DNA from 4 places in the Lactobacillus taiwanensis genome. Region 4 is predicted to be linked to each of the others. Evidence: predicted binding sites of a transcription regulator. Region 4 holds the regulator's gene; each other region holds the start of a gene.
What was found. Region 4 encodes HrcA, which represses chaperone genes, less so after heat shock. Its sites were predicted from a motif close to TTAGCACTCNNNNNNNNNGAGTGCTAA; they were not measured.
Positions count from the first base shown of each region.

Region 1: the regulator HrcA is predicted to act here: its motif matches at 1,455-1,481, upstream of H1A07_RS00995 (Hsp20/alpha crystallin family protein).
Region 2: the regulator HrcA is predicted to act here: its motif matches at 1,208-1,234, upstream of H1A07_RS08830 (ATP-dependent Clp protease ATP-binding subunit).
Region 3: the regulator HrcA is predicted to act here: its motif matches at 1,433-1,459, upstream of H1A07_RS06855 (ATP-dependent Clp protease ATP-binding subunit).

Region 1 is NZ_CP059276.1:207,142-210,359, forward strand. It holds gene H1A07_RS00985 (hypothetical protein) at 1-449, shown strand, start outside; gene greA (transcription elongation factor GreA) at 449-910, shown strand; gene H1A07_RS00995 (Hsp20/alpha crystallin family protein) at 954-1,385, opposite strand; gene H1A07_RS01000 (6-phospho-beta-glucosidase) at 1,535-2,983, opposite strand; gene H1A07_RS01005 (PTS cellobiose transporter subunit IIA) at 3,182-3,218, shown strand, end outside.
Region 2 is NZ_CP059276.1:1,793,858-1,797,075, reverse strand. It holds gene H1A07_RS08840 (PTS sugar transporter subunit IIC) at 1-110, shown strand, start outside; gene H1A07_RS08835 (alpha/beta hydrolase) at 100-1,011, shown strand; gene H1A07_RS08830 (ATP-dependent Clp protease ATP-binding subunit) at 1,266-3,218, shown strand, end outside.
Region 3 is NZ_CP059276.1:1,407,875-1,411,092, reverse strand. It holds gene H1A07_RS06855 (ATP-dependent Clp protease ATP-binding subunit) at 1-1,388, opposite strand, end outside; gene H1A07_RS06850 (hypothetical protein) at 1,595-1,777, shown strand; gene H1A07_RS06845 (phosphocarrier protein HPr) at 1,897-2,163, shown strand; gene ptsP (phosphoenolpyruvate--protein phosphotransferase) at 2,163-3,218, shown strand, end outside.
Region 4 is NZ_CP059276.1:782,724-785,941, forward strand. It holds gene abc-f (ribosomal protection-like ABC-F family protein) at 1-388, shown strand, start outside; gene H1A07_RS10130 (hypothetical protein) at 490-630, shown strand; gene hrcA (heat-inducible transcriptional repressor HrcA) at 773-1,831, shown strand; gene grpE (nucleotide exchange factor GrpE) at 1,843-2,421, shown strand; gene dnaK (molecular chaperone DnaK) at 2,439-3,218, shown strand, end outside.

The DNA.
Region 1 (3,218 bases), 580 kb from region 4:
TAGATACTGATAATTCAGAAACTACCAGCTCAGATAAAAAGACTGATAAGAGCAGTGAAAATTCCAAGAGTAGTACTAGTAAGAAGACCAGTCAGAATGGATCAGCAAGCTCTAATTCGTCTAATTCAAATGAAGTAGAAAAATCAAATAATTTAAATGGCTCATCCAATTCTTCAGCATCTAATACTCAAAATAATAGTGGTCAAAGTGCCGCATCAGCTAATAACTCTTCAGATACCATGTTTAACAAGATGGTTTCTAATACTATTAAAGAAAACGGCTATTCAAGTAGTTATGGACCAGATAATTTTACGTTAATTGATGGTGGTAATGGACAATATTCTTTAGCTGAGAAGTCAACTGGAACAATTGTTGGTCATTATTCTGTAAAGAATGGTGATCTTTACAAGCAAGATGTGATTACTGGAAATGATGTTAAGGTTAAATAATGGTTTATTATCAAAAAATGACGCCTGAAGGCTATCAAGAAATTAAAGACGAGATAGCCCGCTTAAAAAAAGATCGGCCACGGAGAATTAAAATCTTACAAGAAGCTCGTAGTATGGGAGACTTATCGGAGAATTCTGAATATACTACCGCTAAGATGGAATTAGGGCATTTACAAAGTCGTTTGCGCTATTTAGATAAGCAATTAAGATATTCAGAAATTATTCAAAAAGATGAAAGTGGAACTATTGATTTAGGATCAAATGTTACTTTGCTTTTTGATGGTGATGATGAAGCTGAAAAATATCGTATTGTTGGTAGAATGGAAGCAGATTTAGCTAAGGGAAAGATATCCTTTGATTCGCCTTTAGGGCAAGCCTTAATGAAGCAAAAAGCTGGTGCAACGGTAACCGTTGAAGCACCAGCTGGAAACTACGATGTTAAGATTATTGCAGTAAACTAAAAAACATCTCGCGTAAGCGGGATGTTTTTTATAAGCAATAGTACTATTCAATAGTAATTGTATTTTCCTTATCTTCTTCAGTTAATTTTGGCAAGGTAATGGTTAAAACGCCATTAATATCTTTTGCGGCAATTTCTTTAGAGTCAACATCAGGGATGCGGTAACTTCTTTGAATGTGACCAACGCTTCTTTCCCGGTGAAGAAGATTGCCATTCTTGTCATCTAAGTTATCAAACGAATCACGGCTACCTGAAACATTTAAGACACCATCTTTATATGAAACCTTGATATCTTTCTTATCCATTCCAGGCATGTCAACTTTAACAATATAATCCTTATCAGTTTCTGCTACATCAGATTGCATAATGTTCTTAATTGAACTGTCATCAAAAAAGTCTTTTGGAAAACTAAACCAATCGCTTAATTGATCCATCATATTATCATTGTTACGATTCTTCATTATTTCGTTTGCCATAATAAAACTTCCTTCCATTACGCTCTCTACACTGTTTATTGTAGTAGGTTAGGATAGAATGTAAATTATTTAGCACTCTGGCACATTAACTGCTAATTTGGAAGAAAAAAATAAGATTTAGTATACTTGCTAAATTCTATTTTAAATTACTAATCTAAGTCTTTACCGTTAGATTCAATGACTTTCTTATACCAGTTAAATGAATCCTTCTTTGAACGTTCTAGTGTTCCTTCACCCTTATCATTCTTGTCAACATAGATGAAGCCGTAGCGTTTGTCCATTTGACCAGTTCCAGCTGAAACTAAGTCAATGCATCCCCAAGGAAGATAACCCATCAAGTCAACACCGTCTAAAACAACAGCCTTTTCCATTTGTTCAATGTGTTTTCTTAGGTAGTCAATTCTGTATGGATCGTGAACTGAACCGTCAGCTTCGCGCTTATCGTAAGCACCGAGACCATTTTCAACGATAAATAGTGGCTTGTGGTAGCGGTCAGTTAGGTGGTTAAGAGAGATTCTCAAACCTTCTGGATCAATTTCCCAACCCCAGTCACTACGCTCTAAAGTAGGGTTTTCTACGATCGCTTTTTGTAAGTCAGTTAATTCATCTGGTTTAACTTTCTTACTTGAAACAGTAGTGGATTGATAGTATGAGAAGCCAACGTAGTCTACTGTACCTTCTTTTAAGGCAATCTTATCTTCTTCAGTAATATCTGGACGATAACCATTTCTTTCAATGTAATCTTCAACAGCATTTGGATATTCACCGTTAACGTGTACATCGGAGAAGAAGTCACGTCTTTGTTCAAATTTATCAGCAAGTAAAACATCATCTGATGATGAAGTTAAAGGACGAACAGGTGAGTAGTTAATCATACAACCAATTTGGAAGTCGGGATTAATCTTGTGACCTTCTTTAACTGCTAAAGCAGAAGCAACTAATTCATAGTGGGCAGCTTGATACATAGCAGCTTCTTTTTCTTTATCGCCCATTCCATTATTAAACAAGATACCAGAGTTAGTAGCCATTAAGAAGTCATTGTTAAAACTAGATTGATTATCAATTTCGTTGAAAGTCATCCAGTATTTAACTTTGTTCTTGTAGCGCTTGAAACAAACACGGGCAAAGCGAACGAAGTAATCAATTAATTTACGGTTAGTAAAGCCACCATATTCTTTAACTAAGTGATATGGAATTTCAAAGTGAGAAAGGGTAATTACAGGTTCAATTCCATATTTATGACATTCGTCAAATAAGTCATCATAGAACTTAAGCCCTGCTTCATTTGGTTCTTTTTCGTCGCCCTTAGGAAAAATTCTAGTCCAAGCTATTGAAGTACGGAAAGCCTTAAAGCCCATTTCCGCCATTAACTTAATATCACCTTTGTAGTGGTGGTAAAAATCAATTGCGTCATGGTTAGGGTAGTTCTTACCAGGAATAACACCATCAGTAATTTCACGTGGCTTAGTTGCTGATCCTACTGTCATAACGTCAGCAACTGACATTCCCTTTCCATCTTCATCCCATGCACCTTCAAGTTGGTGAGCGGCAACAGCGCCGCCCCATAAAAAGCCCTCAGGCATAGTGTATCCAGTCATATTCAATACGTCCTTTCTAAAGTAAGCGTTTTCGGAATTCATTCTACAAATTAAAAACTCAATTGTAAAGCGTAAAAGTATAGAATTTTATTTTTTATAAGAAAACAGTTATTATTGTTGCAAGCGGTTTCATAGTGGAGTATTATACAGGTGTTGTCTGAATTGTTCAGGAACAATATTGAAAGGACAGATACAATAATGACTAAAAAAGATCAGAGTTTAGAACAAAAGAAAC
Region 2 (3,218 bases), 880 kb from region 4:
TTGCCCTTGATATTTTATTATATCTTCCAATTGTTAAGATGGCTAAGGATGTTCAAGATGAAATAGATTTACTAAATGATGAGGAAGCAGGGTATGAGTATGTTAAATAAAAAAATAATATCGAAAAATCGGCTGCTTTTATTAGGTACATTTATTTTCTTAATAGTTTTAGCTATTCCAACTTTTTTTTGGATTAAGAATGCTAACAATGATTTAGCTGAACGGCGAAAGTCACAAATGTCACCGGTAATCATGATTCCCGGATCAAGTGCGACTACTGAACGTTTTAACGAATTAGTTAATTTATTGAATAAAGATACTTTTAAGAAACATAGCTTGTTAAAAATTCAAGTAAAAAAAGATGGGACATTAAAGTATAGCGGAAAGATTAATCGTAATGACAATGAACCATTTATTGTGGTTGGCTTTGAAAATAATCATGATGGTTATGCCAATATTAAAAAACAAGCAGGATGGTTCGATGAAGCATTTGCGCAGCTCAGTCAACAGTATAAATTTAATAATTTTAAGGCGTTTGGTCATTCAAATGGTGGATTGATTTGGACTTATTGGTTGGAAAATTACTATGCGGACTATAGTGATGAAATCAAAATAAAGAAATTAATGACTTTAGGTACGCCGTATAACTTTAATGAAAGCAATGTTGATCATAAGACAGAGATGCTGAATGATTTTATTAAAAATAGAAAGAAAATACCTAAAAACTTGGATGTATATTCTGTTTCTGGCGGAGAAAATTATGAATCTGATGGCTTAGTTCCTGAAAGTAGCGTAGCTGCAGGAAAATATATTTTTCAAAATCAAGTAAAGCATTATACAACTATGACTATTACAGGCGCTGATGCACAGCATTCATCGCTACCACAAAATAAACAAGTAGTTCAACTGATTGAACAGTATCTACTAGAAAATAATAATGGAGATAATACTCCTGCTAATGAACAAAAGCCAAAAGAGAATCGAAAAAATAGAAAGAAGATAAATGATTAAATTCTTTGAAAATTAATAGAGATAAATAATTATTCAACTTTACTATCATATTAATTCACAAAGATTTTAAGCGCAATGTGTTTCATAAAGCGCGTTGCACTTATTTTATTCACAAATTAAAATAATCTGTGGAAAAAATATGATATAATATTTGGCTTTTCTGTGGATAACCTGTTATAATTAAAGCTGTGAGTAGTTAGCACTTAAAACTAATGAGTGCTAAAGTTTTTGAGAATATGAGGAGTGTGTAAAGCATGGCATACTTTGACAATGGAAATTACAATTTTGATGATTTGTTTAATGAATTAAACAGAGATTTTTTCAATGATGGAAGAATGACAAATGGTCAACAACCAATGAGATATAGTACCGGTCAAGCACCACAACAAGGTGCACAAAATGGTCAACAACAAAAGGAGAAGCCAATTGGTGTTGATTTGACTGAACAAGCTAAGAAGGGCAAATACGATCCTGTTATTGGACGTACTGCTATTATTGACCAAGTTATTGAAATTTTGAGTAGACGTAAAAAGAATAATCCTGTTTTAACTGGACCTGCTGGTGTTGGTAAGACTTCAGTAGTTGAAGGATTAGCTCAAAGAATTGTTGATGGAGATGTTCCTGAAAAGCTAAAAAATGCTCATATTATTGAATTGAACATTAATGAATTAGTTGCAGGTACTTCTCTTCGCGGTAGTTTTGAAGAAAAATTAAAGAAGATTATTGATAAAGCTAAGGGTGACAAGAATGTTATTCTCTTTATCGATGAATTACATAATATTGTTGGTGCAGGTTCAACTGATTCAGAAAATAATTCTGGGGATGCTGCTAACATCTTAAAGCCAGCTTTAGCAAGTGGTGAAATTCGTGTAATTGGTGCAACTACTACTAGTGAATACCAACAAATCGAAAAGGATCCAGCTTTAGCTAGAAGATTCCAACCAGTACAAGTTCCTGAACCAAGCATTAAGGATGCTATTGAAATTTTGAAGGGCTTAGCTCCAAAATATGAAAAGTATCACAATGTAAAATATGATCCAGAAGCTTTGAAGTTAGCTGCTGAACTTTCTAACCGGTACATCAACGATCGTCACTTACCAGATAAGGCAATTGACTTAATGGACGAGGCTGGTGCTAAGAAGTCTTTAGGTATGGATCAAAAGGATGAAACTTCAATTAAGAATAAGATTCATGCACTAGAAGGTAAAAAAGCAGAAGCAGCTAAGAGTGAGAAATATGACGAAGCTGCTAAAATTAAGAAAGAAATTGAAGATCTTAAGAAAGATCTCAAGAATGCAGGTAAAGCTAGTGAACTTAAAGTTACACCAGAAGATATGTATGCTTTAATTCAAACTAAAACTGGTATTCCAATGAGTGAAATTAATGCGAATGAAGCTCAAAAGAATGCTAACTTAGCTTCTGACTTGAAGAAGGTTGTTATTGACCAAGATAAGGCAATTGATATCATCACTGACGCAATTGCTCGTAAACAAGTATTTAAGGATTCAAACCGTCCAACTGGTTCATTCTTGCTTACTGGTCCTACTGGTGTTGGTAAGACTGAATTGGCTAAGCAATTAGCAATTAAGTTATTTGGTAAGGCTGACGCTTTAGTACGTTTGGATATGTCAGAATACCAAGACCAAATGGCTGTTAACAAGTTAATTGGTTCAGCACCTGGTTATGTTGGCTATGGTGAAGGTGGTCAATTAACTGAAAAGATTCGTCATCAACCATATTCTTTGATTTTGCTTGACGAAATTGAAAAGGCAAATCCACAAGTCTTTAATGCATTACTTCAAATTATGGATGATGGTCGTTTGACTGATGCACAAGGTAGAACAATCTCCTTCAAAGATACAATCATTATCATGACTTCAAATGCTGGATACTCTGATAAGTTGCTTAAGGGAGACGATCAAGATGCTTTACGTAAAGCACTTGAAGTTTACTTCAGACCAGAATTCTTGAATCGTCTTGATGCAATTGTTCCATTTAATTCATTAACTAGTGAAGATATGCTCAAGATCTTAGACCTTTACTTAGTAAAGATGGAGAAGTCTCTTGCTAAGAGAAACATTAAGCTTCATGTTACCGATGATGCTAAGAAGTACTTGGCTAAGAAGGGCTATGATAAGGAATTTGGTGCTCGTCCATTGAGAAGGGTTGTTGAACAAGATCTTGAAACCCCAGCAGCTAAGTTGATT
Region 3 (3,218 bases), 630 kb from region 4:
GGACGACCAGATTTGTTAAAACCAACCCGATTTCGTCTTATTGCACGAGCAACAGTTTCAACAGCTTTGTTTTGACCAATTACATTATCTTTAAGGTCAGTAGCTAAGTTCTTTAATTGTGTTTCTTCTTGTTTCTGTAAGTCGCCGACAGGAATATTAGTTTTTTCCTCCACGATCTTATTCATGATCTTTTCAGTAATTTTAGGTGTTTGATCAGGATCTACTTTCTGATCTTTTAATTTCTCATACTTTTCAATTTGATCACGATAGTAGGCAGCCTTTTCATAATCTTCGTTTTTTAAAGCATCTTGCTTTAAACTTTCAGCAGCATCCAGTCTTTCCTTGATCTTTTCACTATCAACATAAGGAATGGTGAGATTCATTCTTGAACCGGCCTCGTCTAAAAGATCGATGGCTTTATCAGGTAAGAAACGATCTTGAATGTAGCGGGAGGAAAGATCTACTGCAGCTTGTATAGATTCATCTGTATACTGAACATGGTGGTAGTCTTCGTAACGCTTACGAATGCCTTGTAAAATTTTAATTGTTTCTTCAGTTGTAGGTTCTTTAACCTCCACTGGTTGGAATCTACGAGCAAGGGCAGAATCCTTTTCGATGTTTCGATATTCCTTAATAGTAGTAGCACCAATTAATTGGAAATCTCCACGAGCTAAGGCTGGTTTAATAATGTTACCAGCATCCATACCGCCTTCAGCGTTACCAGCACCAACTAATTCATGAATTTCGTCGATAAATAGGATAATATTATCATTTTGCTCTAATTCTTTAATCAGTTGTTGCATTCTTTGTTCAAATTGACCGCGAATTCCAGTACCTTGAACCATTGAGACCATATTTAAAGAAATGATTCTCTTGTCTTGAAGTTTAGCAGGGACTGAACCATCGACAATTTGTTGTGCTAATCCCTCGACAACAGCAGTTTTACCAACACCAGCTTCTCCAATAAGAACTGGATTATTTTTAGTCCGTCTGTTTAAAATTTCAATAACGCGAGCAATTTCTTTATCACGACCAATAACTGGATCAATTTTCCCCTTTTTTGCTAAATCGGTTAAATCCGTACCATACTGGTCGAGTAGAGATTTTTGACCACCGTTATTTCCACCTCGACGGCCACCACCCATTTGCATACGTGGATCACGGCCTTGAGGATTATTTTGTTCATTGTTGTTATTATTTAAGGCGTTGAATAAATCATCAAAATCGCCAAAAAATGCATTGTTATTATTCATACTATTATTTTGTCCTTGTTGATTTTTCAATTCTTGATAACATTGTTGACATAATGAAATTTCACGATCTTGCCCATTTACATTTGTATAAAGATGAATGGAGGCAGGACGTTTATGACAGTTATCACATAGCATTAATATTTCCGCCTTTCTTATAATATTCAGGCCATATTCCTATTTTAGCACTCTTGATATATGAGTGCTAACTTGCTAATATCATAGTACGGATACTTACTAATTGCAAGTGCTAAGCTCAGATTTTTATAGGAAATTGATATAATTAGGATAAAGAAGAAATTTTTTAGAAAGATATAGAAACTTTAAGGAGAGAAGTATAAGGAATGAATTATGAAGAAATATTAGATAAAATCATAAGTGGTGAATTGAAAGAATATAGAGTTAGTCCCAAAGATGCTTTTCAATTCCAATTGGCTCTTAGAAGCTATGGTAAAAGACAGAGGATAACTGGGATTGCCCAAAGAGGTGGGGATATAATTTATACCTTATCTGACAATGAAAATTAAGTACTTTATAATGTAAACATTTACATTTGTGTTGTTTTCATTTAGAAAACATGATAACCTAATAAACGAGTGGGTATAAAACTCCCGATTATTTTTGATTTTAAAGGAGATAATTTAAAATGGAAAAACGCGAATTTCATATTATTGCTGAAACTGGTATTCATGCTCGTCCAGCTACTTTGTTGGTACAAGCTGCTTCTAAGTTTAACTCAGATATTAACTTGGAATACAACGGTAAATCAGTAAACTTGAAGTCAATCATGGGTGTTATGTCTTTAGGTGTTGGCCAAGGTGCAGATGTAACTATTACTGCTGATGGTGACGACGCTAAAGAAGCAATTGAAGCTATTGCTGACACTATGAAAAAGGAAGGTTTAGCTGAATAATGTCGAAAACTTTAAAGGGAATTGCAGCCAGTGATGGTATTGCAGTTGCACCAGCCTACCTTTTGGTAGAACCTGACCTTTCGTTTTCTAAAACCTCAGTTAGCGATGTTGATGCTGAAGTAGCTCGCTTTAAGAAAGTTGTTGAAGAATCAACTAAAGAACTTGAAAAAGTTCGTGATAAAGCTAAGGAAAGTTTAGGAGCAGAAGAAGCTCAAGTTTTTGACGCACACCTTCTCTTCTTAAGTGACCCAGAATTTACTGGTGCCATTGAACAAGAAATCAAAGATCAAAAAGTTAATGCTGAAGCAGCATTAGATGAAACTGCTCAAAAATTCATTACTATTTTTGAAGGTATGACTGACAATGCATATATGCAAGAACGTGCAGCCGACGTACGTGATGTTTCAAAGCGTCTTATGGCACATCTTCTTGGTAAAAAATTGCCAGATCCTGCAGCTATTGACCATGAAGTTGTAGTAGTAGCCTACGATTTAACACCAAGTGATACAGCTCAACTTAACAAGAAGTACGTTAAGGGATTTGTAACTGATGTTGGTGGTAGAACTGCTCACTCAGCAATCATGGCTCGTTCATTAGAAATTCCAGCTGTTGTTGGTACTGAAACGATTACTAAAGATGTTAAAGATGGCGATATGCTTATTGCCGATGGTTTAGACGGCGATGCTATCATTAATCCAACTGATGCTCAAATCGAAGAATACACTAAGAAAGGTGAAGCCTTTGCTAAGCAAAAGGAAGAATGGAAGAAGCTAAAGAATGAACCATCTGTAACTGCTAATGGTAAGAAGTTCATTATTGCTGCTAACATTGGTACTCCTAATGATATGAAGGGTGTAAAAGAAAACGGTGCTGAAGCCATTGGTTTGTACAGAACTGAATTCTTATACATGGATTCAAAAGACTTCCCATCCGAAGAAGCTCAATTTGATGCTTACAAGAAAGTTATCGAAGATATGGATGGTAAGCAAACTATCATTAGAACTTGTGATATCGGTGGTGACAAGCACTTAGATTACTGGGATCTTCCAGAAGAA
Region 4 (3,218 bases):
TGGCTTGAAAATATCATATTTACCACAAAATTTTATTGAATATTCTGGTAGTTTATTTCAGTTTGCAGAAAAAGAAAAAATATCTTATGAAAATCTATTAAATATTCTTAGAAAAATGGGTTTTCCGAGAGAAAGCTTTGCCACAAAAATTGAAGAAATGAGTATGGGACAGCAAAAAAGGGTGGCGATTGCCAAATCATTGGTAGAAGAAGCAGATATATATTTATGGGATGAGCCAGCTAATTATTTAGACGTATTTAATCAGGATCAGTTAATTAACATGTTAAGAAAAGAACAACCGGCAATGCTCTTAATTGAACATGATAAATATTTTATTAGTCAGATTACAGATAAACGAATAAAATTAGGGGGTGGAGAAGCTAAATAATTAAAGGGGGGTAGAGAAAAAGTTGGTATTTGATTATAAAAAAGAATATAAAGATTTATATTTTCTAAAAAAAGAAACCTGAATTAATAACTGTTCCTGAAATGAACTATCTCGCAGTTTCAGGAAGTGGTGATCCAATTGATATAAAAAATCCACGCTATCATCATGAAATATATTTAAGTGATCCGCGAGGAACTAGAGTGGAGAGATTAAAGACTGTAATTAAACTACCAATTAAATAAACTTACGCAAGTACTCAGTACTTGCTTTTTTTTGTGAAAAATTAAATTGATTTAGCACTCTGCTTGCACAATTGCTAATATATGGTATTATATAAATTGTTAGCACAAAGGAAAGAAGAGTGCTAATGATGGGGGCGAGAAAATGTTGACTGAACGGCAAGAACTTATTTTGAAGACTATTATTATGGACTTTACTCAGACGCATGAGCCGGTAGGTTCTAAGACCGTGACGAATCAACTGCCTGTCAAGGTCTCAAGTGCAACTATTCGAAACGAGATGGCTGCCTTAGAAGAGCAAGGTTTAATTGAAAAAACTCACTCTTCTAGTGGAAGGATTCCATCTAGTGCTGGTTATAGATATTATTTGGATCATTTAATTAATCCAGTAAAGATACCAGCATCTGTTTATAATCAGATTGTTTATCAATTAGACCAACCTTTTCAGCAAGTTAATGAAATCGTGCAAGAAGCTGCAAAGATATTGTCCGATTTAACTAACTATACTGCTTTTGCGGCAGGTCCTGAAACTCATTCTGTTAAAGTTACTAGTTTTAGGATTGTTCCTCTTTCTAGTCATCAAGTGATGGCTATCTTAGTTACTGATGATGGTAATGTTAAGAATCAAATCTATACTTTACCTCATCATACTAGTGGAGAAGAGATTGAAAAAGCGGTAAGATTGATCAATGACCACCTAGTTGGTAAGCCTCTTAGTTCAATTAATGAAGTGCTGCTTAAAAGAATTGCAGATCATTTGGTAGCTGGCGGATCGGCACCTGAAATTTTAGATTTGCTCCAAGATGTTATTAAGGACGCTGCGAGTGAACAAATGTATGTTGATGGTCAAATTAATCTTTTAAGTAATTACGAAAACGATGATTTAACGAAAGTTAAGTCATTATATAAGTTAATTGATCAAAACGATGCTATTTCAAGTTTGATTGGCTTTAATCCAGAAGATGAAATTAAAGATGGTACTAATTCGAAAGTTCAAGTTAAGTTGGGCTCAGAATTACCATCAGATTTGTTAGAAGATTATAGCTTGCTTACTGCACAATATAGTGTTGGTAAATATGGTAAAGGAACAATTGCACTGCTAGGGCCAACTAACATGCCATACTCGCAGATGATCGGACTACTCGAGTATTTTAGAAATGAACTAGCAAAGAAATTGTTGGATTATTATGGTAGATTTAAGTAAGGAGGTTAGCTGTGAGTAAAGAAGAGTTTCCACATGAAAAGGATTTAAAAGACGAGGTGACCCCAGATAAGGCACCAAAAAAAGATCCCAAATCAGCTCCGAAAGAGGAAGTTAAGGAAAATCCAGCAAAAAATTATGAAAAGGAAATTGCTGAACTAACTGCTAAAAATAAGGATCTTGAAGATAAATACTTACGTAGCGAAGCGGAGATTCAAAATATGCAAGCCCGTTATGCAAAAGAACGTGCTCAATTAATTAAGTATGAATCTCAAAGCTTAGCTAAAGAAGTTTTGCCTGCAATGGATAATTTAGAGCGTGCATTAGCTGTTGAAGCTGATGATGAAGCTGCTAAACAACTTCAAAAAGGTGTTCAGATGACTCTTGATTCATTAGTTAAATCAATGAAAGATCAAGGAATTACTGAAATTAAAGCTGAAGGCGAACCTTTCGATCCATCCCTTCATCAAGCTGTACAAACTGTCGCAGCGGAAAATGATGATCAAAAGGATCACGTAATTAAAGTTTTACAAAAAGGATATCAATATAAAGATAGAACATTAAGACCAGCAATTGTTGTAGTGGCTCAATAAGAAAGGAAGTTATATTTATGTCAAAAGTTATTGGTATTGACTTAGGTACGACTAACTCAGCAGTTGCCGTGCTTGAAGGAAAAGAACCTAAGATTATTACTAACCCAGAAGGTAACCGTACTACTCCTTCTGTAGTTGCATTTAAGAATGGTGAAATTCAAGTTGGTGAAGTTGCAAAGCGTCAAGCTATAACTAATCCTAACACTATTGTTTCAATTAAGAGTCATATGGGTGAAGAAGGCTACAAGGTTAAAGTTGGCGATAAGCAATATACACCACAAGAAATTTCAGCTTTCATTTTGCAATACATCAAGAAGTTTTCTGAAGACTACTTAGGTGAAAAGGTAACTGATGCAGTTATTACTGTTCCTGCTTACTTTAATGATGCGCAACGCCAAGCCACTAAAGATGCTGGTAAAATTGCTGGCTTAAATGTTCAAAGAATTATCAATGAACCAACTGCTTCAGCTTTAGCATATGGTCTTGATAAAGATGAAAATGATGAAAAAGTTTTAGTATACGACCTTGGTGGTGGTACTTTCGATGTTTCTATCTTGCAATTAGGTGATGGAGTTTTCCAAGTATTATCAACTAATGGTGATACTCACCTTGGTGGTGATGACTTTGATAAAAGAATTATGGATTGGTTAATCCAAAACTTTAAGGAAGAAAATGGTGTTGACTTATCTAACGATAAGATGGCTTTACAACGTTTGAAGGATGCTGCTGAGAAAGCTAAGAAAGACTTATCTGGCGTTTCATCAACTCATATTTCACTTCCATTTATTTCTGCAGGG